4 regions of the Pseudomonas sp. PB3P13 genome follow, and region 2 is predicted to be linked to each of the others. Evidence: predicted binding sites of a transcription regulator. Region 2 holds the regulator's gene; each other region holds the start of a gene.
What was found. Region 2 encodes FliA, which starts transcription of late flagellar genes. Its sites were predicted from a motif close to CTAAAGTTTNNNNNNNNNNNGCCGNTAA; they were not measured.
Positions count from the first base shown of each region.

Region 1: ACYZT1_RS24470 (methyl-accepting chemotaxis protein) is a predicted target of FliA. The motif match lies at 3,945-3,972, and genes of this name have one in related genera.
Region 3: ACYZT1_RS06840 (methyl-accepting chemotaxis protein) is a predicted target of FliA. The motif match lies at 855-882, and genes of this name have one in related genera.
Region 4: ACYZT1_RS02815 (methyl-accepting chemotaxis protein) is a predicted target of FliA. The motif match lies at 4,825-4,852, and genes of this name have one in related genera.

Region 1 is NZ_CM142702.1:5,296,002-5,303,616, reverse strand. It holds gene ACYZT1_RS24485 (putative bifunctional diguanylate cyclase/phosphodiesterase) at 1-1,345, shown strand, start outside; gene ACYZT1_RS24480 (NorM family multidrug efflux MATE transporter) at 1,422-2,816, opposite strand; gene ACYZT1_RS24475 (LysR substrate-binding domain-containing protein) at 2,975-3,895, shown strand; gene ACYZT1_RS24470 (methyl-accepting chemotaxis protein) at 4,082-6,058, shown strand; gene ACYZT1_RS24465 (YifB family Mg chelatase-like AAA ATPase) at 6,198-7,615, opposite strand, start outside.
Region 2 is NZ_CM142702.1:1,937,520-1,945,134, reverse strand. It holds gene ACYZT1_RS08805 (protein-glutamate methylesterase/protein-glutamine glutaminase) at 1-125, opposite strand, end outside; gene ACYZT1_RS08800 (chemotaxis protein CheA) at 177-2,438, opposite strand; gene ACYZT1_RS08795 (protein phosphatase CheZ) at 2,486-3,274, opposite strand; gene ACYZT1_RS08790 (chemotaxis response regulator CheY) at 3,297-3,668, opposite strand; gene fliA (RNA polymerase sigma factor FliA) at 3,835-4,575, opposite strand; gene fleN (flagellar synthesis regulator FleN) at 4,572-5,402, opposite strand; gene flhF (flagellar biosynthesis protein FlhF) at 5,519-6,844, opposite strand; gene flhA (flagellar biosynthesis protein FlhA) at 6,857-7,615, opposite strand, start outside.
Region 3 is NZ_CM142702.1:1,534,119-1,541,733, forward strand. It holds gene ACYZT1_RS06835 (transporter) at 1-708, opposite strand, end outside; gene ACYZT1_RS06840 (methyl-accepting chemotaxis protein) at 998-2,623, shown strand; gene ACYZT1_RS06845 (PepSY domain-containing protein) at 2,707-3,012, opposite strand; gene ACYZT1_RS06850 (PepSY domain-containing protein) at 3,168-3,473, opposite strand; gene ACYZT1_RS06855 (glycerophosphodiester phosphodiesterase) at 3,608-4,735, opposite strand; gene ACYZT1_RS06860 (TetR/AcrR family transcriptional regulator) at 4,959-5,567, opposite strand; gene ACYZT1_RS06865 (MBL fold metallo-hydrolase) at 5,782-6,828, shown strand; gene ACYZT1_RS06870 (helix-turn-helix domain-containing protein) at 6,874-7,191, opposite strand; gene ACYZT1_RS06875 (hypothetical protein) at 7,365-7,615, opposite strand, start outside.
Region 4 is NZ_CM142702.1:601,784-609,398, forward strand. It holds gene mscK (mechanosensitive channel MscK) at 1-1,175, opposite strand, end outside; gene ACYZT1_RS02810 (potassium/proton antiporter) at 1,210-2,952, opposite strand; gene ACYZT1_RS02815 (methyl-accepting chemotaxis protein) at 3,143-4,768, opposite strand; gene ACYZT1_RS02820 (hypothetical protein) at 5,168-5,398, shown strand; gene ACYZT1_RS02825 (cell division protein ZapA) at 5,395-5,697, shown strand; partial or broken gene ACYZT1_RS02830 (methyl-accepting chemotaxis protein) at 5,881-6,297, shown strand; gene ACYZT1_RS02835 (acyl-CoA dehydrogenase) at 6,406-7,615, opposite strand, start outside.

The DNA.
Region 1 (7,615 bases), 1.9 Mb from region 2:
GCGTGAACGCGGGTTGCTGGAACACACCCTGCAACGTCTGGCCGAGGAGGATCCTTTGACTGGCATTGCCAACCGCCAGGGTTTTCAGACCTTGCTCACCGCGCGGCTGGCTGAAAACGAGGGCCGCGGTCTGGCGCTCGGTCACCTCGACCTCGACAATTTCCGCCACGCCAACGACGCCCTCGGCCATCAGGCCGGTGACCGGTTGATTCTACAAGTGGTTGCACGCCTGAAAAGCCAGCTGGAAGTGGGCGATCAACTGGCACGGCTGGGCAGTGATGAGTTCGCCTTGCTGATCGACACCCGTCGCGCGCCGCAACGCGCCGAGTGGATGGCCGAGAGAATCACCGAAGCTTTGGCCGAACCTTATTGGGTCGATGGCGAAAGCCTGTTGATAGGCTCCAGTCTTGGCATCGCTCACGCCCGGGCGCAGGCAGGCGCCGACCCGTTGATGTGGCATGCGCACATCGCCATGCAGCAGGCCAAAAGCACCCAGGGTTGCACCTTCCATATCTTCAACGAACGGATCAATCGCAACGCTCGCAGCATGGCCGACCTCGAGAGCGAGCTGCGCCGAGCCTTGCGTCGCGACGAACTGGAGCTGCATTACCAGCCCCGCCTGAATCTGAAAACCGGCGAGATCGTCGGCCTCGAAGCACTGGTGCGTTGGCGGCATGCCGAGCGCGGCCTGTTGCCACCCAGCGAATTCGTGCCGCTGGCCGAACAGAGCGGACTGATCGTGCCCCTGGGTTACTGGGTCATTTCGCGTGCCTTGCGCGACATGCAGGCCCTGCGTGAGCGCGGGCTGCAGGCATTGCACATGGCGATCAACCTGTCGTTCCGGCAGTTTCAGGACAGTCAGTTGCTGTCGACTTTGAGCCGGCTGATTGCCGAGCGGGGCGTCGAGGCGCAGTGGCTGGAATTCGAACTGACCGAAACCGCCGTGATGCGCCGCAGCGACCTGGTGAAGCAGACCATGGACGCGCTCGGACGTCTGGGCGTACGCTTTTCCCTGGACGATTTCGGCACCGGTTTTTCATCGTTCGTGCACCTCAACAGCCTGCCGATTGCCTTGTTGAAGGTCGACAAGAGCTTTGTCGGCGGCATGGAAGGGCGTGAAGAGAATCGCAAACTGGTTCACGCGATGATCAATCTGGCGCACAACCTCAACCTGGAAGTGGTCGCAGAGGGCGTGGAAACCCCAGAGCAACTGGATCTGCTGCGCGGGTTTGGTTGCGATCAGGTTCAAGGGTTTCTGATCAGCAAACCTTTGCCGCTGGCAGAGCTGGTTGAGTATTTGAACTTTGGTTCGGGCCAGCATGCAATTCTGGACGTCGTGAGTTAACCGCTCTGGCGTCCGGCACAAAACCAGGGAGCGAGTGGGCGGCGATCCGACTTGCCCGCTCGCTCCTACGCAGATTTCAGTCTGGCTGGGCGATCTGGAAACCCTGTGAAAACGGCTCCCGCCGGATCATCCGTTTCATCTTCCATTCAAACGCGAGCGTCAAACTCACGGCTGCGCACGCCAGCCCCAGTGCCAGGCCCCACCACACACCGGTCGGGCCTGCGTTCAAATGGAAGGCCATCCACCACGCGGCAGGCGCACCAATCAGCCAATAACAGCCCAGGCCTATCAGGAAGGTGGTCCTGGCGTCCTTGAGCCCGCGTATGCAGCCCATCGCAATGGTTTGCGTGCCGTCGAACAGCTCGAACCACGCAGCCACGGCCAGCAGGCTCACCGCCAGGTTGATGACTTCACGGAACGCCGGGTCGTTGTGGTCCAGAAACAAACCGATCAACTGGCTCGGCAAGAACCAGAACACCAGCGCAAAGCCGAGCATCGCCGCCGCACCGAATGCAATCCCCACTCGTCCCGCCAGGCGTGCCTTCAGCAGTTGTCCCGCGCCATAGTGCTGGCCGATACGCATGGTGATTGCGTAGGACATCCCCGCCGGAACCATGAACGCGACCGAAACGATCTGCAGGGCAATCTGATGCGCGGCCAGTTGCGTACTGCCCATGGTGCCCATGCACAGCGCCGCGAACGCGAACAGCCCGACCTCCACAGCGTAGGTACCGCCAATCGGCAGGCCCAGGCGCCAAAGCTCTTTCAGATACTGTCGATTGGGCCGCGACAGCCCCGGGAGCAACGGATAAGCCTCGTAGGCCGGATGCCGGCGAATATGCAATGCCAACGCGACGGCCATCACATTGGCGACGATCGCGGTTACCAGGCCAATGCCCACCAGGCCCATCTTCGGCAGGCCGAACATGCCAGTGATCAGCGCATAGTTGAGCAGGAAGTTTGCCACCGTACCGGCAAGGCTGATGATCATCACCGGGGTCGCCCGGCCAATGGCGCTGGTGAAACCGCGCAAGGCCATAAAGCTCAAATAGCCGGGCAGGGCGAAGGGCAGGATCAGCAAAAACTGGCCCGCGGCCTGAACATTGGTTTCAGTCTGGCCAAACAGCAGCAGCACCGGTTTGAGATTCCACAGCAGTAATCCCGCGACCAGCGCCATCAACCATGCCAGCCACAGACCGGCCTGCGTCAGGCGCGCGGCACCGACGATGTCGCCCGCGCCCCGACGGATCGCCACTAACGTGCCAACCGCCGCAATCACCCCGATGCAGAAAATGGAAACGAAGGAATAGGTGGCTGCGCCCAATCCACCACCTGCCAATGCCTCGGGGCTCAGGCGCGCCATCATCAGGGTGTCGGTGAGGACCATCAACATGTGCGCCAACTGCGAGGCTATCAGCGGCGCCGATAGCCGCAAGATGGCCCAGAGTTCAGTACGTGCTGGATGCTGCATGATCATCACGCTCGACATATTTGGAGGGACAGGCAAGCGCAGATTCTCGGCGCTCTGCGGCGTTTGCACAAAGGGATAAAAAGGATGGGTTGCATGAGTCAGACTCATGCAGAGATTTTCTGCTAACGTCACTCGGCCTCGCTGCAGGAGCTTTCCCAATGTCTCGCCGTCTTCCTCCCTTGTATGCCCTGCGCGCATTTGAAGCGGCAGCGCGTCACAGTTCATTCACCCGAGCAGCCGAAGAATTGTCGATTACGCAGAGTGCGGTCAGTCGGCACATTCGTACACTCGAAGAGCATTTCGCCTGTCGGCTGTTTCATCGCAGCGGGCGCAATCTACAACTCACCGAGTCGGCACGATTGATCCTGCCAGGCGTTCGTGAAGGGTTCACCGCCCTTGAACGCGCTTGCAATACGTTGCGCGCCGAAGATGACATCCTGCGCATGAAAGCCCCGTCCACCTTGACCATGCGCTGGCTGTTGGCGCGGCTCAGTCGCTTCCGGCATCTGCAGCCCGGCAATGAAGTGCAGTTGACCAGTGCCTGGATGGACATCGACAGGGTGGACTTCAATCAAGAACCATTCGACTGCGCAGTGATTCTCGGCAACGGAAATTTCCCACTGGATTGGGAGACCACGCTGCTGTTCCCCGAAGAATTGATTCCGGTTGGCGCGCCCAATCTGCTGGATGATCAACCCTGGGATATAGCGCGGCTGGCAAGCACTGAATTGCTGCACCCGGCACCGGACCGGCGCGACTGGCGCAATTGGCTGGAGCGCATGGGCCTGGCCGATCAGGTCTCGCTCAAGGGCGGGCAGGTGTTCGACACTTTGGAGCTGGGCATGATCGCCGCAGCCCGTGGCTACGGTGTGTCCATGGGTGATTTGCTGATGGTGGCCGAAGACGTGGCGCAAGGCCGTCTGAGTTTGCCGTGGCCGACCGCCGTCGCCAGCGGTGAGAAATATTACCTTGTATGGCCGAAAACACGTCCAGGTGGTGAGCGAATGCGCCGCCTCAGCATCTTCCTGCAAGACGAGGTAAACGCCATGGAATTGCCCGAGGTGGAGCATTTGAGCTGAATCGTAGAGCCGCCACGATAGAGGCTTTGCGCCATACCCCGGTTATTTACTCAAGTATTCAGGTTTGCCGCCGAAAATCTGCAGGTGGAACCTTCGTGCAGGTTCGATGTAACTCCCATTTTTGGAAATATTTTGCCGAGCGTGTGTCGTGATCAGGATGATCCGCTCGCTTGGCCAGGAGCTGTCATGTCTCAACCTCGTGCCCGGATTGCCTCACAGCTTGGTCTTGCGCTCGCCGTGATTCTGGCGATTGTGATTACCGGCAGTACTCTGTTCGCCTTGCGTTCGCTGGATACGGCCAACCTCGCCACTCGCGAAGAGCACCTGGCCAGTGAGGCCCGCTTGCTTGCCGATCAGTTGAGCACTTTTCACGGTACTCTGCGCGAAAGCACGCAGCGCCTGGCAGGGCTGTTCGAGACGCGCTTCACTGAGGGCTTGACCGTGCACGCGGATCAGCCGGTGACCGTGGCAGGCACCCAAACGCCGGGGCTGCACCTGGGCAGCGAAGTGTTGAACAACAACTTCAAGGAAGTTGACGAGTTCAAGAAGATGACCGCCGGGGTTGCCACCGTGTTTGTACGTAGCGGCGATGAATTCATTCGGGTCAGCACCAACGTCAGCAAGCAGGACGGGACCCGCGCCATCGGCACTGTGCTCGATCATGCGAACCCGGCTTATGCACGCTTGATGTCTGGCCAGAGTTTCGTGGGTCGTTCGCTGCTGTTCGAACGCCTCTACATGTCGCAATACACCCCTGTCCGCGACAGCGCCGGTAAGGTGATTGCCGTTTTGTACGTAGGATTCGATTACACCGACGCGCAGAATGCGCAGTTTGCCAATTTGAAACGCTTCCGTATCGGTCAGACCGGTTCCCTGGCCTTGCTCGATGAACACAGCAAATGGCTGGTGCCGATTGCCGGTGTGCAAGCGCTGGATCAAGCGGTCCCGGCCATCGTCGGCCTGACGAAAACGCCTGGCAAGGGCGAGTTCTGGAGCGATAAGTCCGAAGACTTCTACAGCGTCGCTGTGCCGTTCGAAGGCGGCCCATGGTCGGTCGTAGCGAGCATGCCAAAAGCAGAAATCAGTGCGGTAACCTGGAGCGTCGGTATTCAATTGGCAATCGGCAGCCTGTTGGCGATGTTGATCGCCGTCGGTTCGGCCGTGTGGTTGCTGCGCAGCAAGCTCGCACCGCTGGGTGATCTTGTGCGTCAGGCCGAGGCCTTGGGCGCCGGCGATCTGAGCGTGCGTCTGAACGTTTCGAGCAATGACGAAATCGGCCAATTGGCACGTGCTTTCAACCAGATGAGCCAGGCGCTGTCGACCATGGTCGAACATATTCGCAAGGCCTCGCATGAGGTCAACAGTCGCGCCCAGGCGTTGTCCGGTCTGTCCGGCGGAGCCTATGACGGCATGGAGCAGCAGTCTGGCGAGATCACCAGCATGGCAGGCGCGGTGGAAGAATTCAGCGCGACCTCGCTGAACATCGCCGACAACATGGGCAGCACACAGCGCCTGGCCCAGGAAAACGCCCAGCAAACCCAGATCGGCCGTACTTCGATGGACGAGGCGTCCTCGTCGTTGGAGCAAATTGCCGGGGCGCTGAACAGCACCGCGACGGTCATCAACACCTTGGGCCAGCGCTCCCAGGAAATCGGCGGCATCGTTGGTGTGATCACTTCGATCGCCGAACAAACCAATCTGTTGGCCTTGAACGCCGCGATTGAAGCCGCCCGTGCCGGCGAGCAGGGTCGCGGGTTTGCGGTAGTGGCCGATGAAGTGCGCAACCTCGCTTCGCGCACGCGTCAGGCGACGGATGAGATTTCCGGGATGATTCAAAGCATCCAACAGGAAACCGGCAACGCCATCAGCACCATGGAGCAGGGCAACGTGCTCATGCAGGAAGGCCTGTCGCGCAACGCCAACGTGGCGTCGGCGCTGGCGCGGATTGATGAGCAGAGCCGCTCGGCCGGGCAGCAATTCGCTGCGATCACCACGGCGACGCAAGAGCAGAGCAGCACCGCGACGTTGCTCAGCAGCAATCTGCAGAGCATTGCGCTGGCCAACAGTGAGCAGCGTGAAGTGGTGTCGAATCTGGCCGTCACTGCCAAAGAGCTGGAAAGCCTGGCTGCGGAGTTGCGAGCTGAGGTCGACCGCTTTCGTTGAGTCGACCTCGAAGCCGCCTTCGCAGGCAAGCCTCGCTCCTTGAAAACCCCCGAGCCTTGTGGGAGCGTGGCTTGCCCGCGACAGGATCGACTCGTTCGCCGTGTCGACCCTGATCCAGAAATCGCTACGCTGGAAAACGTCAGTTTGTATTTGGCCGATACTGCAACGCTTCGGCCAGGTGTGCCCGGGTAATGGCATCGACCTGCTCGAGGTCGGCCAGCGTCCGCGCCACCTTGAGCAGCCGATGCGCCGAGCGCAGCGACAGTGTCAGTCGCTCACACGCCGTTTCCAGCCAGTTTTCATCAACGGTGGATAACTTGCAGTGCCGGCGCAGTCCTGGCAGGTCGAGGAAAGCATTCGCGCAGCCTTGGCGTTTATGCTGCCGCTCCCTGGCGTCGGCGACCAGCAGCGCGGCCGTTGCAGTGTCATCGCCCGGTTTGAACGCTGGGTTCAATGCCGTGGCTTCCCTGGCGACGGTCAGGTGCAGGTCGATACGATCCAGCAGCGGCCCCGACAATTTGTTGCGATAGCGCTGAACCATGTCCGGCGTGCAACTGCACTTGCCACTGGGCTCGCCAAGATATCCGCAGGGGCAAGGATTCATCGCTGCAACCAACTGGAATCGCGCCGGAAAACGCACACGATCCTTGGCGCGGGAAATCACGATATGCCCGGACTCCAGCGGCTCTCTCAATACCTCCAAAACCTTGCGATCAAACTCTGGCAGCTCATCAAGAAACAGAACGCCGTGATGAGCGAGGGTGATTTCGCCGGGTTGTGGTTTCGATCCACCGCCCACTAATGCCGGGCCCGACGCCGAATGGTGAGGCTGGCGAAACGGGCGCTGCGGCCAATGGCTCAACGGCACACAACTGGTGACGGATTGAATGGCCGCCACTTCCAGCGCCTCATGTTCGGCCAGCGGAGGCAGCAACCCTGGCAATCGACTCGCCAAGAGTGTTTTACCCGTACCCGGCGGTCCGCTGAACAGCAGGTTATGCGCTCCCGCTGCGGCAATCAGCAAGGCACGCTTGGCCGAGATTTGGCCCTGCACTTCATTCAGGTCGGGGTAAGGTTTGCTGGCATACAGCAGACCGTTGGAGGCGTAGGGCTCGACCGGCGTGTGACCATTGAAATGGGCGACCGCTTCCAGCAAATGATCCACTGCGAACACCTTCAATCCCGATGCCAGACACGCCTCCTCGGCATTCGCCCGCGGCACCATCAGCGAGCGCCCGGCTTTGCGCGCCGCCAGTGCCGCCGGCAGCACCCCCCGCACGGCACGCACCGCGCCGGATAACGCCAGTTCTCCCAGGCATTCGATGTCATCAAGCGTGAGCGTCGGCACCTGCACGCTGGCTGAAAGAATCCCCAAGGCAATCGCCAAATCAAACCGTCCGCCGTCCTTTGGCAAATCCGCGGGGGCCAGATTCAAGGTGATCCGCCGCGCCGGAAATTGCAGGCCCGAATTGATGATCGCACTGCGCACCCGGTCCTTGCTTTCCTTCACCGCCGCTTCCGGCAAACCGACCATCGTCAGCGATGGCAAGCCGTTGG
Region 2 (7,615 bases):
TCGATGGCTTCCTTGCCGTTAGTCGCCGTGCCGACGACCTGAATGTTTGCATCCGCTGAAAGAATTTCCGAGACGCGGCGGCGAAAAAACCCCGAATCGTCCACCACCAGGACTTTGACTGCCATAAAAACTCCGTTAGGCGGGGGCGAGGCTTTGATCGCCCCGCGCCCCCAGAATCAAATACGCCGTGCGGCGTAACGCTTGAGCATGCTCGGCACATCGAGAATCAGCGCAATACGGCCGTCACCGGTGATGGTGGCGCCCGACATGCCCGGGGTTCCCTGAAGCATTTTGCCCAATGGCTTGATGACCACTTCTTCCTGACCCACCAACTGATCGACGACGAAGCCGATCCGCTGAGTGCCCACCGAAAGGATCACCACATGGCCTTCACGCTGCTCTTCATGAGCGGCGGAGCTGACCAGCCAGCGCTTGAGGTAAAACAGTGGCAGTGCCTTGTCGCGCACGATCACCACTTCCTGACCGTCGACCACGTTGGTGCGCGACAGGTCGAGGTGGAAGATCTCGTTGACGCTCACCAGCGGGAACGCAAACGCCTGGTTGCCGAGCATGACCATCAGCGTCGGCATGATCGCCAGGGTCAGGGGGACCTTGATGACGATCTTGGAGCCCTTGCCCTTGGTCGAGTAGATATTGATGGTGCCGTTGAGCTGGGCAATCTTGGTTTTCACCACGTCCATGCCCACGCCACGTCCCGACACGTCGGAGATTTCGGTCTTGGTCGAGAAGCCCGGCGCGAAGATCAGGTTGAAACAGTCCGACTCGCTGAGACGGTCCGCTGCATCCTTGTCCATCAGGCCTTTCTTCACGGCGATGGCGCGCAGAACATCAGCGTCCATGCCTTTGCCGTCGTCGGAGATGGACAGCAGGATGTGGTCGCCTTCCTGTTCAGCGGAGAGAATTACCTTGCCGCTGCGAGGTTTGCCCATCGCTTCGCGTTCGGCCGGCTCTTCGATACCGTGGTCGACCGAGTTGCGCACCAAGTGGACCAGCGGATCGGCCAGGGCCTCGACGAGGTTCTTGTCGAGGTCGGTTTCTTCGCCGACCAACTCCAGGTTGATCTCTTTCTTGAGCTGGCGAGCCAGGTCGCGAACCAGACGCGGGAAGCGCCCGAAGACTTTCTTGATCGGTTGCATCCGCGTTTTCATGACCGCGGTTTGCAGGTCAGCGGTGACCACGTCGAGGTTCGACACCGCCTTGGACATGGCCTCGTCGGCGCTGTTGGCACCCAGGCGAACCAGGCGGTTACGCACCAGCACCAACTCGCCGACCATGTTCATGATTTCGTCAAGGCGTGCCGTGTCGACCCGTACGGTGGTTTCCGCTTCGCTGGCCGGTTTGTCCGCAGGCGGCGGCGCTGGAGCACGGGCCGGCGCTGCAGCAGCGGGCTTCGGTGCTTCGGCTTTCGGCGCAGGCGCTTTGGCGACAGGCGTCGCGGCTTTGGCCACGGGTGCGGCCACTGAGGAAGCAGCCGGACCGGTGCCGACTTCGGTGAACTTGCCTTTGCCGTGCAGTTCGTCCAGCAGCGATTCGAACTCGCTATCGGAGATCAGATCGCTGCCGACCGCCGCAGCGGTCGGAGCCGCCGGTGTCGGTAACGAGGCAATCGCCGAATCAAGTGCATCGACGGCGAAGTTGCCTTTGCCGTGCAACTGGTCGAGCAGTGCTTCGAATTCGTCGTCGGTGATGTCGGAACTGTCGCCCGCCGCTTTTGGCGCAGCCGGGGCGGCCGGTGCAGCAGGTGCAGCAGGTGCAGCAGGTGCGGTGACCGCATCGATGGCGAACTGACCTTTACCGTGCAACTGATCCAGCAACGATTCGAATTCGTCGTCGGTGATTTCATCACTGGCAGCAGCCATAGGCGCAGCAGGCGTAGGAGCAGCAGCGGGCGCCTCGGCCTGGGCCTTGACGGCGTTCAGCGAGTCCAGCAGTTGTTCGAATTCGTTATCGGTGATGTCTTCCGATTCGCTTTCGGCAGCCGGCTCTGCAACAGCGTCAGGCGCAGCCTGTGCCACCTCATCGGCGCTCTGCGGCTCGGCCAGGCGAGCCAGCGCCGCCAGCAATTCAGGCGTGGCAGCCGTGATCGGGCTGCGCTCGCGGACTTCGGTGAACATGCCGTTCACCGCGTCCAGTGCTTCGAGAACCACGTCCATCAGTTCCGAGTCGACACGACGTTCACCCTTGCGCAGGATGTCGAAGACGTTCTCGGCGATGTGACAGCACTCCACCAGCTCGTTGAGCTGGAGGAAGCCGGCGCCTCCTTTTACAGTGTGAAAACCGCGAAAAATTGCATTGAGCAGATTCGCATCATCCGGTCGGCTTTCCAGCTCGACCAGCTGTTCGGACAGCTGCTCTAGAATCTCGCCGGCCTCAACCAGGAAATCCTGAAGGATCTCTTCATCGGCGCCGAAGCTCATTAAGGGGGGTGCTCCTACAGGTCTAAAAACCTAAAAAACCTAAAATTCTAAAACCCTAGGCTGGATAGCAAATCGTCCACATCGTCCTGACCGGACACAACGTCTTCTCTTTTATCGGCATGGATCTGCGGACCTTCACCCTGAGAGAGATGTTTTTGCGGATCTTTTTCTTTGTGCATGGCTTCACGGTCATGTTCGATGCCCGCAAAGCGGTCCACCTGACTGGCCATCAGCACAAGCTTGAGCAGGTTGCTTTCGACTTCGGTGACCAATTGGGTCACCCGCTTGATCACTTGACCGGTGAGGTCCTGATAGTCCTGAGCGAGCAGGATGTCGTTGAGGTTGCTCGACACCACACGGTTGTCCGCACTGCTGCGTGTCAGGAAATTGTCGACGCGCCGGGCCAGCTCGCGGAACTCTTCAGCCCCGACTTCGCGACGCATGAACCGTCCCCAATCCGCGCTCAGCGCCTGCGCTTCATCGCTCAGACCATTGACCAGCGGCGTGGCGTTTTCCACCAGGTCCATGGTGCGGTTGGCCGCAGCCTCGGTCAGCTTGACCACATAACTCAAACGCTCGGTGGCGTCTGTTATCTGGGACACTTCCTCGGCCTGGGGCATGTGCGGGTCAATCTGGAAATTGACAATCGCGCTGTGCAGCTCGCGAGTGAGTTTGCCCACTTCCTGATACAGGCCGCGGTCACGGGTCTGATTGAGCTCATGGATCAATTGCACCGCGTCGCCGAACTTGCCTTTTTCAAGGCTTTCGACCAATTCGACCGCGTGTTTTTTCAGGGTCGATTCGAAATCGCCCTGTGAAGATTCGTTGTTGTCCATAGCTCCCCCGTGGCGCCGTTTCTCAACCGATGCGTTCGAAAATCTTCTCGATCTTGTCTTTCAACGCCTGGGCCGTGAAGGGCTTGACCACATAGCCGTTGACGCCGGCCTGGGCCGCTTCGATGATCTGCTCGCGCTTGGCTTCAGCGGTGACCATCAGCACCGGCAGGTGCTTGAGCTTTTCATCGGCGCGCACGTGGCGCAGCAGGTCGATACCGGTCATGCCAGGCATGTTCCAGTCCGTTACCAGAAAGTCGATGCTGCCGCTGTTGAGAACCGGAATGGCGGTGGTGCCATCGTCAGCCTCGACCGTGTTGGTGAACCCAAGGTCACGCAACAGGTTTTTTATGATCCGCCGCATCGTTGAGAAGTCATCAACGATGAGGATTTTCATGTTCTTGTCCAATTCGACCTCCAAGCAGTCTTAAACACGCCCAGCACCTGGACGCGCCACTTCAATCAATCCGGCAAACACTCGATGACTGTCTGGAGCACAGCAGATCGCGACCGGCGCGGTTCAACACCACACCAGCCACGTTCGCAGTGTCCCCACACTGCCTTCAGCGCGCTCGCCACTCCCCCAAACGCCCCCGCAAACGGGCCGCGCACTGGCTGTGTAACTGGCTGACCCGGGATTCGCTGACCCCCAGGACCTCGCCGATTTCCTTGAGATTCAGCTCTTCGTCGTAGTACAGCGCCAATACCAGCCGCTCCCGCTCCGGCAGATTGGCAATCGCGTCCGCCAATGCCGCCTGGAAGCGTTCATCTTCCAGATCGCGGGACGGCTCCATGTGTGCACTCGCGCCGTCCTCGTGCAGCCCCTCGTGTTCGCCGTCCTGCAACAGATCGTCGAAACTGAATAAACGGCTACCCAAGGTGTCGTTCAAAATCCCGTAGTAGTCGTCGAGACTCAATTGGAGTTCGGCCGCAACTTCATGATCTTTAGCGTCACGGCCGGTTTTAGCTTCAATCGAGCGAATTGCGTCGCTGACCATGCGCGTATTGCGGTGAACCGAACGGGGTGCCCAGTCGCCCTTGCGCACTTCATCGAGCATCGCGCCGCGGATTCGAATGCCCGCGTACGTTTCGAAACTCGCGCCTTTGCTGGCGTCGTATTTGGTGGAAACTTCAAGCAGGCCGATCATGCCCGCCTGGATCAGATCTTCAACCTGAACACTGGCCGGCAAACGCGCGAGCAAGTGGTAGGCAATGCGCTTGACCAGTGGCGCGTAACGCTCGATCAATTCGTACTGCGCGTCACGTGCCGACTTCTTGTAAAGGTTGTAACCGGTAGCTGTCATAGCACGGGTCCTGCGGTCTGTTGCACGAGGCGCTCGACGAAAAACTCCAGATGCCCACGCGGGTTGGCGGGCAACGGCCAGGTATCGACCTTTTGTGCGATGGCCTTGAACGCCAGGGAGCACTTGGAACGCGGGAAGGCTTCATAGACGGCGCGCTGTTTCTGCACCGCTTTGCGCACGCTTTCGTCGTAGGGCACCGCACCGACGTACTGCAAGGCAACGTCGAGGAAGCGGTCCGTGACTTTGGTCAGCTTGGCGAACAGATTGCGACCCTCCTGCGGGCTCTGGGCCATGTTGGCCAGGACGCGGAAGCGGTTCATGCCGTAATCGCGATTCAGCAGTTTGATCAGCGCGTAGGCGTCCGTGATCGAAGTCGGCTCGTCGCACACCACCAGCAGCACTTCCTGCGCAGCGCGAACGAAACTGACTACCGAGTCACCGATACCCGCAGCGGTGTCGATGACCAGCACATCGAGGTTGTCGCCGATATCACTGAACGCCTGGATCAGGCCGGCATGTTGCGCCGGGCTCAGATGAACCATGCTCTGGGTGCCGGACGCGGCCGGAACGATGCGAATGCCGCCGGGCCCTTGCAACAATACGTCGCGCAGCTCACAGCGGCCTTCGATCACGTCGGCCAGCGTACGCTTGGGTGTCAGTCCCAACAGAACGTCGACGTTCGCCAGCCCCAGATCGGCGTCCAGCAGCATGACGCGTCGGCCAAGTTCAGCTAGAGCCAGGGACAAGTTCACTGACACGTTAGTCTTGCCGACGCCACCTTTGCCGCCGGTCACCGCGATCACCTGTACGGGATGCATGCTGCCCATTTTATTTCTTTACCTTGTCTTGCATAGACGGAGGCCACATTACTGGCTGCGCGTTCACAAACGGAACAATGCATGGCAGACCATCGATGTAGGTACGAAAACTGTTCATTATCACCTCAGCCAACCCGCTTGGTCGGACTGTGGTAGAGGTCAGCGAACATGTCAGCCATGGCTTCTTCGCTGGGTTCTTCCTGCATTTGCACGCTGACGGCGCGACTGACCAGTTGATGACGGCGCGGCAGATGCAAATCATCCGGGATCCGCGGTCCGTCGGTCAGGTAAGCCACCGGCAACTCATGACTGATCGCCAGGCTCAACACTTCGCCAAGGCTCGCCGTCTCATCCAGTTTAGTCAGAATGCAGCCGGAGAGGCCGCAGCGCTTGTAACTATGATAAGCGGCGGTTAGAACCTGTTTTTGGCTGGTTGTTGCCAGGACCAGATAATTTTTTGATTTGATGCCACGACCGGCCAGGCTTTCGAGTTGCATGCGCAGTGCCGGATCGCTGGCCTGCAGGCCGGCGGTGTCGATCAATACCACACGCTTGCGCAGCAACGGCTCCAATGCCTGCACCAGCGATTGGCCCGGATCGACATGGGTGACCGACACGTTGAGAATCCGCCCCAGCGTCTTCAGTTGTTCCTGAGCGCCAATGCGGTAGCTGTCCATGCTCACCAGGGCAATGTTCTGCGCGCCGTACTTGAGCACGTAACGGGCCGCGAGCTTGGCCAGCGTGGTGGTTTTGCCCATGCCGGCAGGACCGACCATGGCAATTACACCGCCCTCTTCCAGCGGCTCGACGTCCGGTGTGACGATCATGCGCGCCAGGTGCGCCAGCAACATGCGCCAGGCCTGACGGGGTTCTTCAATTCCGGTAATCAGCTCGAGCAGGTCGCGCGACAACGGGCCGGAGAGGCCGATGCGTTGCAGACGACGCCAAAGATTGGCCTGGGCCGGACGGCTGCCTTGCAGCTGATTCCAGGCCAGCGAACCGAGTTGTACTTCCATCAGTTCGCGCAGGCTGTTGAGTTCAAATCGCATCGAGTCGAACGCCCGTGGATCGACGCCGGTCGCGGCGGCAGGTGCCGGCGCAGGACGACGTGGCTCGGCCGCGGTCGGCTCGATCAGTGGCTCGGCGGCGGTCAACGGCAGGCCGGCGAACAATTGGCGATTGGACGTCTTGTCGCTCTCGCCCTCGCCTCGCAGGCTCAATTCGGCCTGGGCGGTGACGATCCGCGACTGGGTCTTGCGCAGCTCGTTCTCGAGTTCCATGTTCGGAACCCGCGGGGCCAGCGCCGACAGTGTGTAATCGAGGGCAGCCGTCAGCTCGACACCACCGGCGATCCGGCGGTTGCCAATAATGGCCGCATCAGCACCCAGCTCATCACGAACCAGTTTCATGGCCTGACGCATATCGGCGGCGAAAAAACGCTTAACTTGCATAAACCACTACCCTCAGCCGTTGGGCCCTACTGTCGCAACGATGGTCACTTGCTTGTTGTCAGGAATTTCCTGATAAGCCAACACATGCAAACCCGGGACTGCCAGTCGGCCGAATCGCGACAACATGGCGCGAACCGGACCGGCTACCAACAGAATCACCGGTTGACCTTGCATTTCCTGACGCTGCGCCGCGTCGATCAACGAACGTTGCAGCTTCTCAGCCATGCTTGGCTCCAGCAGAACGCCCTCTTCCGAGCCTTGTCCCGCCTTCTGAAGACTATTGAGCAATATCTGTTCCAACCTTGGCTCGAGCGTGATAACTGGCAGCTCGGACTCAGTGCCTACAATGCTTTGGACGATTGCGCGGGATACGCCGACGCGCACAGCGGCCACCAGCGCGGCAGTATCTTGACTCTTGGCAGCGTTGTTGGCGATGGCTTCAGCGATACTGCGTATGTCGCGCACGGGCACCTGCTCGGCCAGCAGCGCTTGCAGGACCTTGAGCAACTGCGACAACGACACCACGCCAGGCACCAGCTCTTCCGCCAGTTTAGGCGAGCTTTTGGCCAGCAATTGCATGAGTTGCTGGACTTCTTCGTGACCGATCAGCTCGCTGGAATGCTTGTACAGAATCTGGTTCAAGTGGGTAGCCACCACCGTACTGGCATCGACCACGGTGTAACCAAGCGATTGCGCCTGCGCACGCTGGCTGATTTCGATCCAGACCGCCTCCAGGCCGAAAGCCGGATCTTTGGCGGTAATGCCGTTGAG
Region 3 (7,615 bases), 400 kb from region 2:
GACGTCCTCCTTCTGCAGCCATTGCGGTGGGCGATTGAGCAGCCGCAGCAACGAGCCCGGCTCCAGCGCCAGCAGGCGTTGCAGACGCACCAGCACCCGGCGATTGGCCCCCAGTTCGGCGCGGTTGGTCGACAGGCGCGACGACAACAACTGATCTTCGATGTGATCGACGCTGAGGCTGGTCTTGCGCACGATCTGGGTCAGCACCTCGCCCTGATCACGCAGCAAATGCACCAGCAATTCCAGCGGTGAACGAAAGCGTTCACCAGCCTTCACCGATGAGCGCAACTTGTCCACCGAGTGCAGCGGTTGCAGGCGCGCGCTGATGAGCAGGCGACTGCGGGCGCAGACCCACAGCGTCGACACATCCGAAGAGACCATGCTGCTGAGGTTGAACACCACATCGTTGACCACTGCCAGCAATGCCGAATCGACATGCTCGATACGCGTCGAACGCGAGCCCTCGTGCAAGGCTTCGAAAAATTCATCGGGCAATTGCAGGTGATTTTTCATCCAGCGCTCGCACGCGGCGTGGGCCAGGTTGAGGTGCAGCCAGAGAAATTCATCGCTGTCGTCCGCTTGCTGCAGGCAGCGCAACGCCTGTGCCGAATCGATCTCCCGACCGCGCTCGCCGGGACGAAAAACAAAACCGTACAGCAGACCGAACAGGTCCGGATCGCGATGACTTTGGTCAATGCTGTAGTTCATGGTTTCTCGCAAAAGGGGAGGCGCGCTCGTCAGCTGTTTTTTCCGAATATTTCAGGTTCACGTCGGCCGCATGATCGCAACTGCGCATGACGTTTTTGTGACAAGAAAGTGATTGAAAAACACGTGCTACCGACGGTCGGATTTAACTCAAGAACCGCTCTGGCACGCCGATTTCGCATAGGTTAAGTTGTGCGGCACCGGTCCGGTTCGCCGCCGCAGAAAACAGGGATGTTCAGACAATTCCCACGCCTTTTTCAGGCGTGCCTCACTTCTGTCATGAGTACCGTCCATGTTTTTGCAAAAGTCGTTACGAGCGCAAATTCTCGCCCTGCTGAGTGGCAGCCTGTTGGCGATATTGTTGATTGCGCTGGCCTGCTTCCACTTTCTTTCAGACGGCGTGCAAGGCTATGCCAACCTGATCCAGGGACCGCTGCGCACTTCGCAACTGATCGATGAGGCCAACCTGCAATTCAAGGTGCAGGTTCAGGAATGGAAAAACGTTTTGTTGCGCGGCAAGCAACCGGCAGACCTGGACAAATACTGGAAACAATTCCAAGACCGGCAGCGCGATGTGCAGGGCATCCTCGGGGAACTGGCCGCGCAGAAAGGCATCGAGGCGCAATTGAAGACGCGCATCGAACGCTTGCGTGACGAACACCGTCAGTTAGGTGCGGCCTACCAGAAAGGTCGTGACGCCTTTGTCGCGGCGGGTGGCGAACCGACGGCGGGCGACACGGCCGTGAAGGGCGTGGACCGCGCCACCAGCGAGCAGATGAGCGAGTTGGTCAACGAGTTGCGTCGCCAGGGCACCGAGCAGTCGCAATCGATCAGCGCCAGTGCCGATCGCACGGTGTTTCTCGGGACTCTCGTCATGCTCGTTTCCGGCTTGTTGATTGGCCTGTTCAGCCTGTGGCTGGTCAACCGCAACCTGGTCGGCCCTATCCGCCAGCTGATCGAATACGTTGCGCAACTCAGCCAAGGCAAGTTCGCCGAGCGCGTGGCCAGCACCCGTCAGGATGAACTCGGCAAATTGGCGATTGCCGCTAATACGCTGCGCGATTTCCTCGCCGATACTTTCAGCCGTCTGCAGGCCAGCGCCAGGAACCTGGACAGCGCCAGTGGTGAGCTGCAATCAATCGCCGGCCTCATGGCCAGCGGCACCAATGAGCAATTCAGCCGCACCGATCAGGTGGCCACGGCGATGAACGAAATGTCCGCCACCGCGCAGGAAGTCGCGCGTCACGCCGCCGACGCCGCGCGCGCCGCCGATGATGCCGACCAGTCCGCGCAACAAGGCGAAAAGGTCATGCAAGGCACCATCCACACCATCACGCAGATGCGCGGTGAAATCGCCAATACCGCCACGGTGATCCGTCGTCTGGAAACTGACAGTGGACGTATTGGCAAAGTGCTGGAAGTGATTCGCGGCATCGCCGAACAAACCAATCTGCTGGCGCTGAACGCCGCTATCGAAGCTGCCCGTGCCGGTGAGGCCGGGCGCGGTTTTGCGGTGGTCGCAGATGAAGTGCGCAGCCTGGCACAGCGCACGGCGGCGTCGATCATCGAGATCAATCAGATCATCCAGACCGTGCAGACCGGTGCAGTGGACGCCGCGCAGGCCATCGAAAGCGGGCAGTCGCGCAGTGAAGAAAGTGTCGAGCAAGTGACTCAGGCCGGCGCCATGCTTGAGCGCATCACCCAGGCAGTGGAAGCGATTCGCGACATGAACCGGCAGATCGCCACGGCGGCCGAAGAGCAGACCTCCGTCGCCGAAGACATCTCGCGCAACCTCACTGAAATCACCAGCATTGCCAGCACCAACCTGGACAACGTCCAACGTACTGAAGCGGCCAGCCACAACCTGCATGGGTTGTCCGGGCAATTGAACGAAGTGACAGCGCGGCTGAGCGCCTGATCGCGGCTTAACGGTTTTTTCAGGACGAAAAAAAAACGCACGATAGTTCGATCGTGCGGCTTTGCGAGGCGCGTTAGCGGGTCTTATTTGTCGCTCAGGACTTCGCCAGTCGCGGCCAATATATCGACATTTCGCTTGACCTTTTTCGGGTCAAGCCTTTCGACTTCATAGATGTAACCCTTGAGACGGTGCTCCAATTGGGTGCTAGTGATCTTCGAACCCGGGTGTAAGTTCAGCGCGACCTGGTTCAGCTCTTCCAGCGGCTTTACCTTGCCTTCCTTTAGTAGCTCAGGAATATGGTGAAGCAGTACGTTGTCTTCGACGGCCTGGGCCAAGCCGATAGTGAGAGTCAGGGTTGCAGCGGTGAACAAGGCAGTTATTGTTTTCATGGGACTTAATCCTTGGGTAGGTAAGTAGCGAGGCACACGTTATTCGTCGCTGCTTAACCAATTCTTAATTTTTTCCCGTTGAATCAAAGTCTTACAATTGGCCAGATGCAAAAAAGCCGCACGGTCCGAAGAGGTGCGGCTTGTTGTGCGGTGTATCAGGTGTCTTGTTTGTCGCTCAGTACTTTGCCAGTGGTGGCATCGAAGTCCACGTCAAATTCTTTACCATCAGCGGTTTTCAGTTCCACTTCGTATTCATAGTTGTCGAAGTGGTTGTCCAGGTCCGTGTCGGTGATGGTCGCCCCCGGGTGCAATTTCAGAGCCGCCTGGTTCATTTCTTCCAGTGGCTTGATCTTCCCGCTTTTGACCAGCTCAGGGATCTGGTCGACGCGAACATCAGCTTGCGCCACGCCAGCGGTGAGTGTCAGGGCAGCAGCGGTGAACAGGGCAGTTAATGTTTTCATCGGTTCATTCCTTGGGTTGCTGTTTAAGTGAGTCCACAGTAACTGGGGCAACTTAATCCACCCTTAATTCCCGGATACATTCGGTTTTAATGTTGGAGCAAGGCTTGCCCGCGATGCAGGCACCCCGGTCTCAATCAATATCCGTTATTCGTCAACAACTGCGCCACGCTCGCCGCTGCCGGCCGTTTATAAAATTTGAGCAATTCGCTGGCGCGGTTGGTGAAAATGCCATCGACCCCGGCATCCATGACTTTCTGATAATCCACCGCATCGTCAACGGTGTACACGTGCACCAATAGCCCCTGATCATGGGTGTATTGGTTCATCCACGGTTTTACCAGGTCCGAATAACTTTGATCGCCACCCTTGGTCAACGCGGCAGAAGGGCCGGTGCCGATGGCACCCTGGGCCTTGGCATAATCGACCCAGCGCTGGAATTCGGCTTTATCCTTCGGTTCCTGTTTGGCGTAGTAAGTCGCCTTGTCCTTGTCGCCGGACTCGGCAAACTTAACTGTCGACTTCGGCTCGATGCTGCCTTCGCCGACCCACAACAGAAGTATTTTCGGCACTTGCGGCATCTCTTTTTGCAGGAGTTCGAGGCTACTCTTCTCGAACGTTTGCAGCACCACTTTGCCTTTGCCCTGGCCGACGCCGAGAGCGCTCTTGGCCAGTTTCGAGCCAGTCGGGCTCAACCAGCCGCGATCATGCAGTTTTTCCTTGAGGTCGCGTTCGAGCCCGGGAAACTGCTTCGGTTCTTTGGTTTCGATGTACAGACCGGGTTTGTGCAGCGGGTTGCCTTGGGCGATGTCGATGATTTCATCGAGGGTCAGGACTTTCAGGCCCACGTACGAAGGGCGCGCGCGATCCGGATACGCCGTGTTGAACCAGCTGCCGGCGTCCAGTGTTTTCAATTCGGCCATGGTGAACGCGTTGGCCGGGCTGTCCTTGCGCTCGGGGAATTTGCTCGCGACATCAGTCGTGCGTTGCAGGTTGTCGTCATGCAACGCAAACAGCACGCCGTCCTTGCTGCGCTGCAGGTCCAGCTCGAGGTAATCGACGCCCAGGTCGCGCGCCAGTTTGTAGGCAGGTGCGGTGGATTCCGGAGCATCGAACGACGCGCCACGATGAGCAATCACCGCCGGGTGCGGAATGCCGGAACGGGTGGCCAGCGCAGTCGGGCTCGGTTCGTTGGCGGCGTGGGCCTGGCCGATGCCGAGCAGCACGCTCAGCAGCAGGGCGCTCTTGGTAAAGATGACAGGCATGGTCGAGATCCTTTCGCAGAATGTTCAAAGACGTCCTTTTTAACAACTGAGCGCCGCTTGCGCTATCGCAAGGCCGACATTAACCCTTTCAAATAGGTTTTTTCAGTCGTTTTGTGCGGCGCTTTGCAGTCCTCTTCGACCTGGCAGTTTGCTCCGCAGGGAACGCCCTTCCTTGCGTGTAAATCCTCGGTCACTTTTCAGGTCGGGGAGGCGGGGTCCAGATTCAAACTTCATGACAGGCGAGAAACATGTCCAGCGCCGACTCCACGACGGAGGTCTGCATCTCGGGCAAAAGGCCGGGCAGCCCCATGGAAATCTGCGGCCAGAAGGCGAAGGATTTGAGCATTCCATGAATCTGTTGGGCGGCAAACTCGGGGTCGCCCGGCTTCAATCTTCCATCGGCCTGCGCCGCGCGAATCCACACGGTCAGGCCTTCTTCACGTTGCCCCATCCTTGCGACCATATCTTGCGCACGCTCCGGGGAATGGATCGTGGCCGCGATGGCGACGCGTGCCAGGTCAAGAAAATTGTCATCGGCCAGCATCTGCATTTTCGCCATCAACATCAGACGCATCTGATTGCGAAGCGGCAGATCGGGGCGGTAGGGCGTTTCCTGTTCTGCCGTCACCCGGGCCCATAACTGATTGAGGATTTCGGCGAACAGCGCTTCCTTGCTCGGGAAGTGGTTGTACACCGTGCGCTTCGACACGTCAGCGCGGGCGGCAATCCTGTCCATGCTGGTGATGTCGAAACCGTGCGCACGGAATTCGGCAATCGCCGCCTGGATGATCGCTTCGCGTTTTCGGTCGGTCAGGCGCTGTGGGGCTGTCATAAGTACGCTTCGGCAAAATGGGGTAAGAACTACACTTGGCAGTTTACTTGTGATCGGCTTTGATGCAACCTTGAAACTACACTGTGCAGTGTAACGTTTCGTTAATGCTGTGCAGCCAACAATAGAGTCTCCGGCTGATGCGTGCATGCCTTGGCCAATTTTCGTCCTACCGCTGAAACCGCGTAATCGTGCGGTTCCCTGGAGTCATTCAGTCATGGCCACTGCCAAAAATGTCGCTGAACCGGAAGCTTCCCGTCGGGCACAGGGGCAATTCAAAAACCATGCGCCGGTGCAACGTGAAGGTGTTGGAAAAATGCTTCGGATCATGTGGAACATGATCTTTCACAAACCGCCAAGCACCCGGCCGAGCACCGCTGTTTCGGTGCAACGCCTGACTCGCGACGCGTTGATCGCCGCACCCAATCACAGTGTTTATCGCCTTGGCCATTCCACCGTATTGCTGAAAATGCAAGATAAATTCTGGATCACCGATCCGGTCTTCGCCGAACGTGCCTCGCCGGTGCAGTGGGCCGGACCGAAGCGCTTTCACCAGCCACCGATCAGTCTGGAGGACCTGCCACCGGTTGAGGCGGTGATCCTGTCCCACGATCACTACGACCACCTCGATTATCAGGCTGTTCTGGCGTTGGCGCAGAAGACTCAGTATTTCCTCACCCCGTTGGGTGTTGGCGACACCTTGATCAAGTGGGGCATCGACGCCACCAAAGTGCGCCAGCTGGATTGGTGGCAGGGCACCGAAGTTGCCGGCATCCAGTTTGTCGCCACGCCGTCGCAGCATTTTTCCGGCCGCGGCCTGTTTGATGGCAACAGCACCCTGTGGGCTTCGTGGGTGATGCTCGACGGTGACACGCGCATCTTTTTCAGCGGCGACAGCGGTTACTTCGACGGCTTCAAACGTATTGGCGAACAATATGGTCCGTTCGACCTGACGCTGATGGAAACCGGCGCCTACAACGTGGAGTGGCCGCATGTGCACATGCAGCCCGAGCAAACCCTGCAAGCGCACATCGACCTCAAAGGCCGCTGGCTAATGCCGATTCACAACGGCACATTCGATTTGTCCATGCACCCCTGGTACGAACCGTTTGACCGGATACTTGCGCTGGCCTGGGAGCGCAGTGTGTCGATTACCACACCCCAAATGGGTGAGGCGTTCAACCTGATGTATCCGCAGCGAGGTGGTGCCTGGTGGACGGAAGTAACGGATGTAGGCGATCGAGGCGAAATTCAAAGCGCCTGACGTTCAGAATCCAAGCCGCTTGGATACAAGCGGCCGGACTGTACGTTACTCACCCATTGCATATTCCGCCCTTACCCCTGCATCCGCCACGGCGCCTTTCCCACTCATCCCACGCCCCGGCGCAAATCCCGGGAAAAACACCAAACCCTCGGACTCGAACCGATATGCCAGCGCCAGTCGCTGCGCATCCGAGACGTCACGCCGGGCCTCGAATCGCTCAATCGCGTCTACCGACACGCCAGACTCTCGCGAAAGCTGCTCGACGCTCCAACCCAGCATCGCTCGCGCCTGGGCGCTGTGAGCCGGGGTGAATTGGAAGAGGGCGATACGTTCCAGGGTGATTTTCATCGCATAAGAGGCCATGGTGTTCTCCGGGCTCAAGAGTGCTTATCCAAAAGTACTGTGATTTTGTACAGTTGTTTTGCGGCCGGATCAAACTCATTTTTTAATTTTTGCTATTTTGGCCCTGCCATCCAGACGGACGGTGAGTACCCCTAACGCAAGCCGATCAGCCATTTTTCGAACCCTGAAATGGATTACCGGTCTGCAAAGCCCGGCGCTTCCCGAATAATCAGGTGATCCAGGTTCTCGATATTCGCACTGAACACCCCGAACGTTTGCTCGGGGTTGTTCTTGCTCGGCACCTGCTTCAACTCAGGCGTCACACCGTAGAAAAAACAAAACAACTCTTTCTCGCTGTCGACGGCGTGTTTGATTTCTTGCAGAAATGCTTTGCGCTTTCGGTAGTTCTCGATCAACTTTTTGCTCAAATAAACGTTGACTGAGT
Region 4 (7,615 bases), 1.3 Mb from region 2:
AATTGCGGCGTGACTTGTTCAGGCGGTTGCGCCGCCAGCAGATTATCGACGTAGGTCGCCGGGTTGCTCAGCAATTCACGTTGCTGGCTGACTTCGAATTGATACAGCCGAATGTCGGCGATCTGGTCCGCCAGATCCCGATCGACCGTGAGTTTGGGCAGCGCCTGCTTTTGCTTGTAGAGAATTTTGGAGAGCAGCAGGCTGCCCTTGAGCACGTTGATTTGCTCATCCAGGGCGGAATCGCTCTGGGTCACATTGTCCAGTTGTTGCTTGGTCTGCAGGTTCTGCTGAGTGACTTCGTTGAGGCGATCGGTGCTTTTGAGCAGATAGTCGGAAAGCTTGAGGTTCGCCGCGCTTTCGGTCGCCAGCAACGCGCTGCCGCCTGATTTCTGCGCCTCGATGGACTGTTGGGTCACCGTTTCCTGAGACTGCGCCAGACGCTTCTGATTGATCAGGGTCTGCAGTTCCTGGATTTCCTTGTCCAGGCGATCGGATTTCTCCGTGAGCAAGTCATGCTGGCTGTTGCCCAGATCCTGCAACTGGCTGTTGCCGGCCAGTTCCTGGCGACGCAGCGGAATAAGTGCATTGAGGGCTGCAAGCTCGGCGTTGAGCTGATCACGTTGCTCGCCGCTCAGGGTCTTGCCGTTCTCTTTGCCGGCCTTGAGCAGATTATTGATCTGCTGGATCCGCGTCTGGCTGGTGGAAATCTCCGCTTGAGCACGCTCGGGACGAGTTTGCGCGGTGATGACGAGGCTGTTGGCCTCGGCCAGCGCCTTCTGCACATCGCTTTGCTGAGTCGAGCGCTCAGTCAGCTTCTGCTCCAGCTGCTGAATCGACTCCTTGGCATAACGCTGCGCCACCGGTAATTCACTGGTGGCCTTGAGCCGAGTGAGTTCGCGCTGGTTTTCGATGTTCTGTTTTGGCGCGGTGGCAAGCTGCTGTTTCAGCGCGACCAGCTTCTGCTCGTAATCACGCTGGTTCGCGAGTTGGGTCAGCGTGCCTTGCAGAATGCTTTGCAGGGCTTTTTGATCGGCTTCCGGCAATTTGCGATCGGCAATCTTGTCCAGGCTCGCTTGCACGGATTCGCTGGTGGGTGGTTCGGCTGCATGCAAAGGGCCGACAGAAAGACTCAAGCCCAGCAGGGCCATGATGAAAAAGTTGCGCAGGGTTGACATAGTGACCGATCGAAAACGAGGTGAAGAGTGGAGTTTAGAGGAACAAGCCCGGGCCTGGGCGACTTCCTTCGGGGAATCTGACGCCCACTTTGCCGATCTTGTTCCCGTCCATGACCGCGACCGTCCAGATGGTGTTGTTCCATTCCACCTGGTCACCGACTACTGGCGCACCGCCCACTTTCTGGGCAATGAAGCGTGCCAGTGACATGTCCGGATCGATGCCTTCGACCTTCAACCCGTACAGAGCAGCAACCGCGGCCAGCTGGGCGTCTCCTTCGAGTACGAAGTCGCCGAAAAAGCGTAAATCCAGACCCCGTTGCGGGGCCTGGCTGAACAGTTTTCCGAGGGCCGGAAGGTTGTGTTCATGGCCGATAACACACAGTAAATCATCAACTTCGAGCACCGTACTACCCGACGGATGGAGCAATTGTTGGCCACGAAACAGGGCCGCGATGCGCGTGCCTTCCGGCATTTTCAGTTCGCGCAGCGGTGAGCCGATGCACCATTTCTCGGCGCCGAGGCGATAAACGAACAGTTCCCACTCGCTGGTAACGTGTACTTCCAGCGCGGCTCGGGAAATCGGCGCGGGATCTGGCGGAACGGTCACTTTCAGCAGTTTCGCTACCCACGGCAAGCTGGTGCCCTGAACCAGCAGCGAGACCAGCACGATAAAAAATGCCAGGTTGAAATACAGCTGCGCGTTGGGCAGCCCGGCCATCAGCGGGAACACCGCCAGAATGATCGGGACCGCACCGCGCAGACCGACCCAGGCAATGAACACCTTTTCGCGTCCGTGAAACGCTTTGAATGGCAGCAGGCCGACGATCACCGACAGCGGGCGGGCAAACAGAATCATCCACAGCGCCAGGCCGAGGGCCGGCAAGGCTATCGGCAGCAAATCATGTGGGGTGACCAGCAGACCCAGCACCAGGAACATGCCGATTTGCGCCAGCCAGGCCATCCCGTCAAGCATGTGCAGCATGCCGTGGCGGCTGCGCACCGGACGATTACCGATGACCAGACCGCACAGGTAGACGGCGAGGAAGCCACTGCCGTGCAAGGCGTTGGTCAGAGCAAATACCACCAGACCGCCGGCGATCAACAGGATTGGGTACAGACCGGTGGCCAGGTTGATCCGGTTGACCAGTTGTAGCATGACCCAGCCGCCGCCCAAACCGATCACGCCGCCGATGCCGAACTCTCGTACCAGATGCACCAGCAGATTCCAGTGCAGACCGGTTTCGCCGCTGGCGAGCATGTCGATCAGGGTGACGGTAAGGAACACCGCCATTGGATCGTTACTGCCGGATTCGATTTCGAGGGTGGCGGAAACCCGCTCGTTCAAGCCCTTGCCGCCCAGCAGCGAGAACACTGCCGCCGCATCGGTGGAGCCGACAATGGCGCCGATCAACAGGCCTTGCATCATGTTCAGGTCGAACAGCCAGGCGGCGGCCATGCCGGTCAACCCGGTGGTGATCAAAACCCCGACCGTGGCCAGCGACAACGCCGGCCATAACGCCACGCGAAAACTTGAGACCCGGGTGCGCATGCCACCGTCGAGCAGAATGATCGCCAGGGCGAGGTTGCCGACCAGATAGGCAGTAGGGTAATTATTGAAAATAATCCCGCCGCCATCGACGCCGGCGGCCATGCCTACGGCCAGGATGATCACCAGAATCGGGATGCCGAGGCGCGATGACAGGGAGCTCACCAGAATGCTCGCACCCACCAGCAACGCGCCGATCAAGAACAGGCTGTTGATGGTCGTCGCATTCAATGGCGTTACTCCAGAAACCGAAAGGGGCGGGCACAGACTGACCATGCAGTCTGCGTGCCAGCGATTCTAACCTGTTGAAATGTGATGCTGTCAAAAAGCTTTTGCAGATTAAAAGATCTCAGCCAACGGGTTCACCTACACCCTGTAGCTGCCGCAGGCTGCGATCTTTTGGCCGTGACGCAATTCTCGTTTAGAGGCTGAATCGTCCCACCATATTGTTCAAATCCAGCGCCAGGCGCGACAGCTCGTTGCTCGCAGCACTGGTCTGATTGGCGCCGGTGGCCGACTGCACTGAAAGATCACGAATGTTGACCAGGTTGCGATCCACTTCCCGAGCCACCTGCGCCTGCTCTTCGGCGGCGCTGGCGATGACCAGGTTGCGCTCGTTGATCTCGACGATGGCGCTGTTGATCGTGTCCAGCGACATCCCCGCGCCGCGCGCAATGTTCAGCGTCGACTCGGCGCGTTCGGTGCTGTTGCGCATCGAATCCACTGCGTGTTCGGTGCCGCTCTGAATGCTACCGATCATGCGTTCGATTTCACTGGTCGACTGCTGGGTGCGATGCGCCAGCGCGCGCACTTCATCGGCAACCACTGCAAAACCGCGACCCGCTTCACCGGCGCGTGCGGCCTCGATCGCAGCATTCAAAGCGAGCAGATTGGTCTGATCCGCCAGACCGCGAATCACATCCAGCACTTTACCGATGTCACGGGACTCGTTGGCCAGGTCGCCAATCAGGCTGGCAGTGCTTTGCACGTCAGCGCTCATGCGTTCGATGGCGGTAACGGTTTCCTGAACCAGATCACGGCCATCGCCGGCAGAGGTCGTGGCGTTTTTCGACGCCTCGGAAGTGCTCACCGCGTTGCGCGCCACTTCTTCCACTGCGCTGGTCATCTCGTTGACCGCGGTAGCAGCCTGTTCGATTTCATTATTCTGCTGGGTCAGGCCGCGCGCGCTTTCGTCGGTGACGCTGTTGAGTTCTTCCGCAGCGGAGGCCAGTTGAGTAGCCGATCCGGAAATGCGCTGCAGCGTGTCGCGCAGTTTTTCCTGCATCTTCGACATGGCCAGCAACAGGCGTCCGGCTTCATCTTTGCCATCCACGGTGATCGGGCGGGTCAGATTGCCTTCGGCAATGTCTTCGGCCGCGCTCAACGCCTTGGCGATTGGCTTGGTGATGCTGTTGGTCAGCAGCCAGGCAAACAGCAAGGTCAGGGCGCTGGCGATGACCAGCAAAGTGATCACCAGATTGAGCGATGTCGAATACTGCTCGCCGGCACGGGCGTCGGTGGCTTCGATTTGTCGGGTGTTGATCTCAAGCAATTTGGCGAGGGCCGCGTTCACCGCTTCCGAATTCGAAAGCAGTTCGCTGTTGAGCATGCTGCGCAGTTCATCCACCTGATTGTTGCGCGAGAGCGCCTTCATCCGCTCTTCCAGTTGGCGATACTGCGCCAGCAACTGCACGTATTGATCATACGCGGCGCGTTCCTGCGGATCACTGATGAGTGGCTCGTAAACCCGTTGAGCATCGCGAATCTGCTGATTGCGCAAATCGAACAGTTCGAAGGTTTTCTGTTGAACATCCGGCTCGCGGTTCACCAGCAAGCGGTACGACAGCACCCGCAGGCGCAACGTCAGCTGAGTGAATTCATCCAGGCTTTTGATGCTCGGCACGCTCGTCAAGGCGATGTCCTGGCCTGCGCCGCGGATCTTGCTCATCTGATTCAGCGCAAACACGCCCAGGACCAGCATCAGGCCGCCAATCAAGGCAAAGCCGAGGAACGCCCGGGGGGCGATGTTGATATTACGAAGGGACATGGTGTTCACCGAGAAGGGCGCATCCGTGCGACGCTGGAGACTTACGTATGGGTGACTTATCGGTCATGCGAATAAAGTCTTGAGGTCCTGTGCGCTTTTGTCGCACGAGCCCTTTATCTGTAGGGGCGAAGCTGGCTCGCGGAAAACGTTCAGGCAAGGAGTCGATCCTGACAGAGCGCGTTATCGTTAACGTCCTTCGCGAGAAAGCTTCGCGCCTACAAGTGCGCCGCTTTTGATCGGGCGACGAAGTGCAGGAACCAGATGGGTCAATCACAGTCTGTAAAGTTCGCGGAATCCGTCGCCCGCCAGCAAAATCAAGGCTTTGCGCCCGATTACCCTGGCATCCGCGGTGACTTTTCTTTATCGTACGCGCCCTTTGAAAATGCCTGGAAAATCAAAATGTTGGAAGCATCCCTAAGCCAGTTGGAACAGTTGGTCAGCGACCTGGTGCAGCAGAACCAGACCTTGCTCGGCACCAATCAAACCCTGAGCGCCGAGTTGGCTCAGGCCAAGGATGAAAACGAAACCCTGCAACTGAGCCTGATGGAGCAGGAAGAAAAACACGGTGCTACCGCCGCGCGCATTCAGGCGCTGGTTGAGCGCGTCAGCGCCGGTCCGGTCAACGCATGACTGCCGGCGCCGCAGAGGTAAAAGTCGTCTCCATTATGGGAGAGGACTATTCGATCAAGGCGCCGGCCGGGGAAGAGCAGACCCTGCTGGACGCTGCCCTGATGTTGAAAGCCGCTTTGGCCGATACCAAGAAAAAATACCCGACGCTGATCGGCGACCGCTTGCTGGTACTTGCCGCCATGAATCTGTGTTCTCAGCAGATCGAAATGAAAAAGCAGCACAAACGCGAACTCGACCGTTATCAAGAGCAAGTCAGCGCCACGGTTGAAGTGATTTCCAGGACGATCAATCAGGCCTGATCGATTGCGCACAATCAGAGAATAAAGTCGCCGATTGTTTGTATACAATCGGCACGGCTGTTGCAGGGTTTCAGCCTCTTGTTCTTTGGGGGTGCAGCATGCAGTTCTGGCGACGCAGTATTCAATGGCAGTTGATCCTGAGTATGGGCTCCGCCCTGCTGGTCAGCAATCCTGATTGTGGTTGGCATTTATATGGTCGCCGATGAAGTGCGCACACTGGCGCGGCGCACGCAGTCGTCCACTGACGAAATCCAGCAGATGATCGGCAGCCTCAAGCAAGGCGCGGAGAATGCGGTCTCGTCGATGCACACCGGGCAGGCGGCGACTGGCACCGGTGTTGAGTCGAGCCAGCGCACCGGCGCTTCGTTAACGGCGATTACCGGGCAGGTCGAGCGGATCAGCGACATGAACCATCAAGTGGCGACTGCCACGGAAGAGCAATCGGCGGTGACCGAAGAAATCAACCGCAACGTGCAGGGGATTTCCGATCTGGCGCACGCCACGGCGGGAGAGGTGAGAGCCTGTCGGGAAGATTGTCAGATGTTGCAGCGCCTGGCCGATGACCTGGCGCGACAGATGGGTGGGTTCAAGTTGAGCTAAAAGATCAAGCTCAAAAATCGCAGCCTCGTATCACTCAACCCTCTGTAGGAGCTGTCGAGTGAAACGAGGCGGCGATCTTTTTGTGCCCAATACTCGAACTATGTCAGATCAAAACCACTCATCCTGCATCCCCGGACACACATCATCCCGGGCCTCGAGAATCGCCAGCTCGTGATGACAACCCGGTACTTCCCACGTCAGGAAATAGCGCGCCGCCTGCAGCTTGCCTTTATAGAAACTCGCGTCCGCGGCATTGCCTTTGGCCAACCCTTCCTCGGCGCGAATCGCCTGCTCCAGCCAGCGCCAGCCAATCACCGCGTGCCCAAACACTTTCAGGTACAGCGCCGAGTTCGCCAGGCTGCTGTTGACCTTGCCTTGCCCCAGGTCGGTGAGTAAACCAATGGTGACGGTTTGCAAACGGGCCACCAGTTGCTCCAGCGGCTCACGCAGCGGTGTCAGCGATTCAAACGCTTGCGCGCGTTGCGCGGTATCGGCTATCAAGCGGATCAATTGTTTGAGCCCCGCACCACCGTTCTGCGCCAGTTTACGACCCAGCAAGTCCAGTGACTGAATCCCATGGGTGCCTTCGTGGATCGGGTTCAGGCGGTTGTCACGGTAGTACTGTTCCACCGGGTATTCGCGGGTGTAGCCGTGGCCGCCAAGAATCTGGATAGCCAGCTCGTTAGCCTTCAGACAAAACTCCGACGGCCAGGATTTGACGATCGGCGTGAGCAGATCCAGCAGTTCGTGAGCCTGTTTGCGCAGGGTTTCAGTCTCAAGGGTCGTTGTGTCGTCGAACAGCCGAGCTGCGTACAGCCCAAGGTCGAACGAGCCTTCGACATACGCTTTCTGGGTCAGCAGCATGCGCTTGACGTCGGCGTGCTGGATGATCGCCACCGGTGCGGTGTTCGGGTCTTTGCTGTCCGGCACGCGACCTTGGGGGCGTTCGCGGGCGTATTCCAGCGAATACAGATAACCGGCATAGCCGAGCATTACCGCGCCCATGCCGACGCCAATCCGCGCCTCATTCATCATCTGGAACATGTAGCTCAGGCCCTGGTGCGGCTTGCCCACCAGATAACCAATGCATTCGCCGTGATCGCCGAAGTTCAGCGCGGTAGAGGTCGTGCCGCGCCAGCCCATCTTGTGGAAAAGCCCGGCCAGCAACACATCGTTACGCTCGCCGAGGCTACCGTCATCGTTCACCAGGAATTTCGGCACGATGAACAGCGAAATCCCCTTCACCCCGGCAGGCGCATCCGGCAGTTTGGCCAGAACCATGTGCACGATGTTCTCTGACAACGGGTGATCGCCGCCG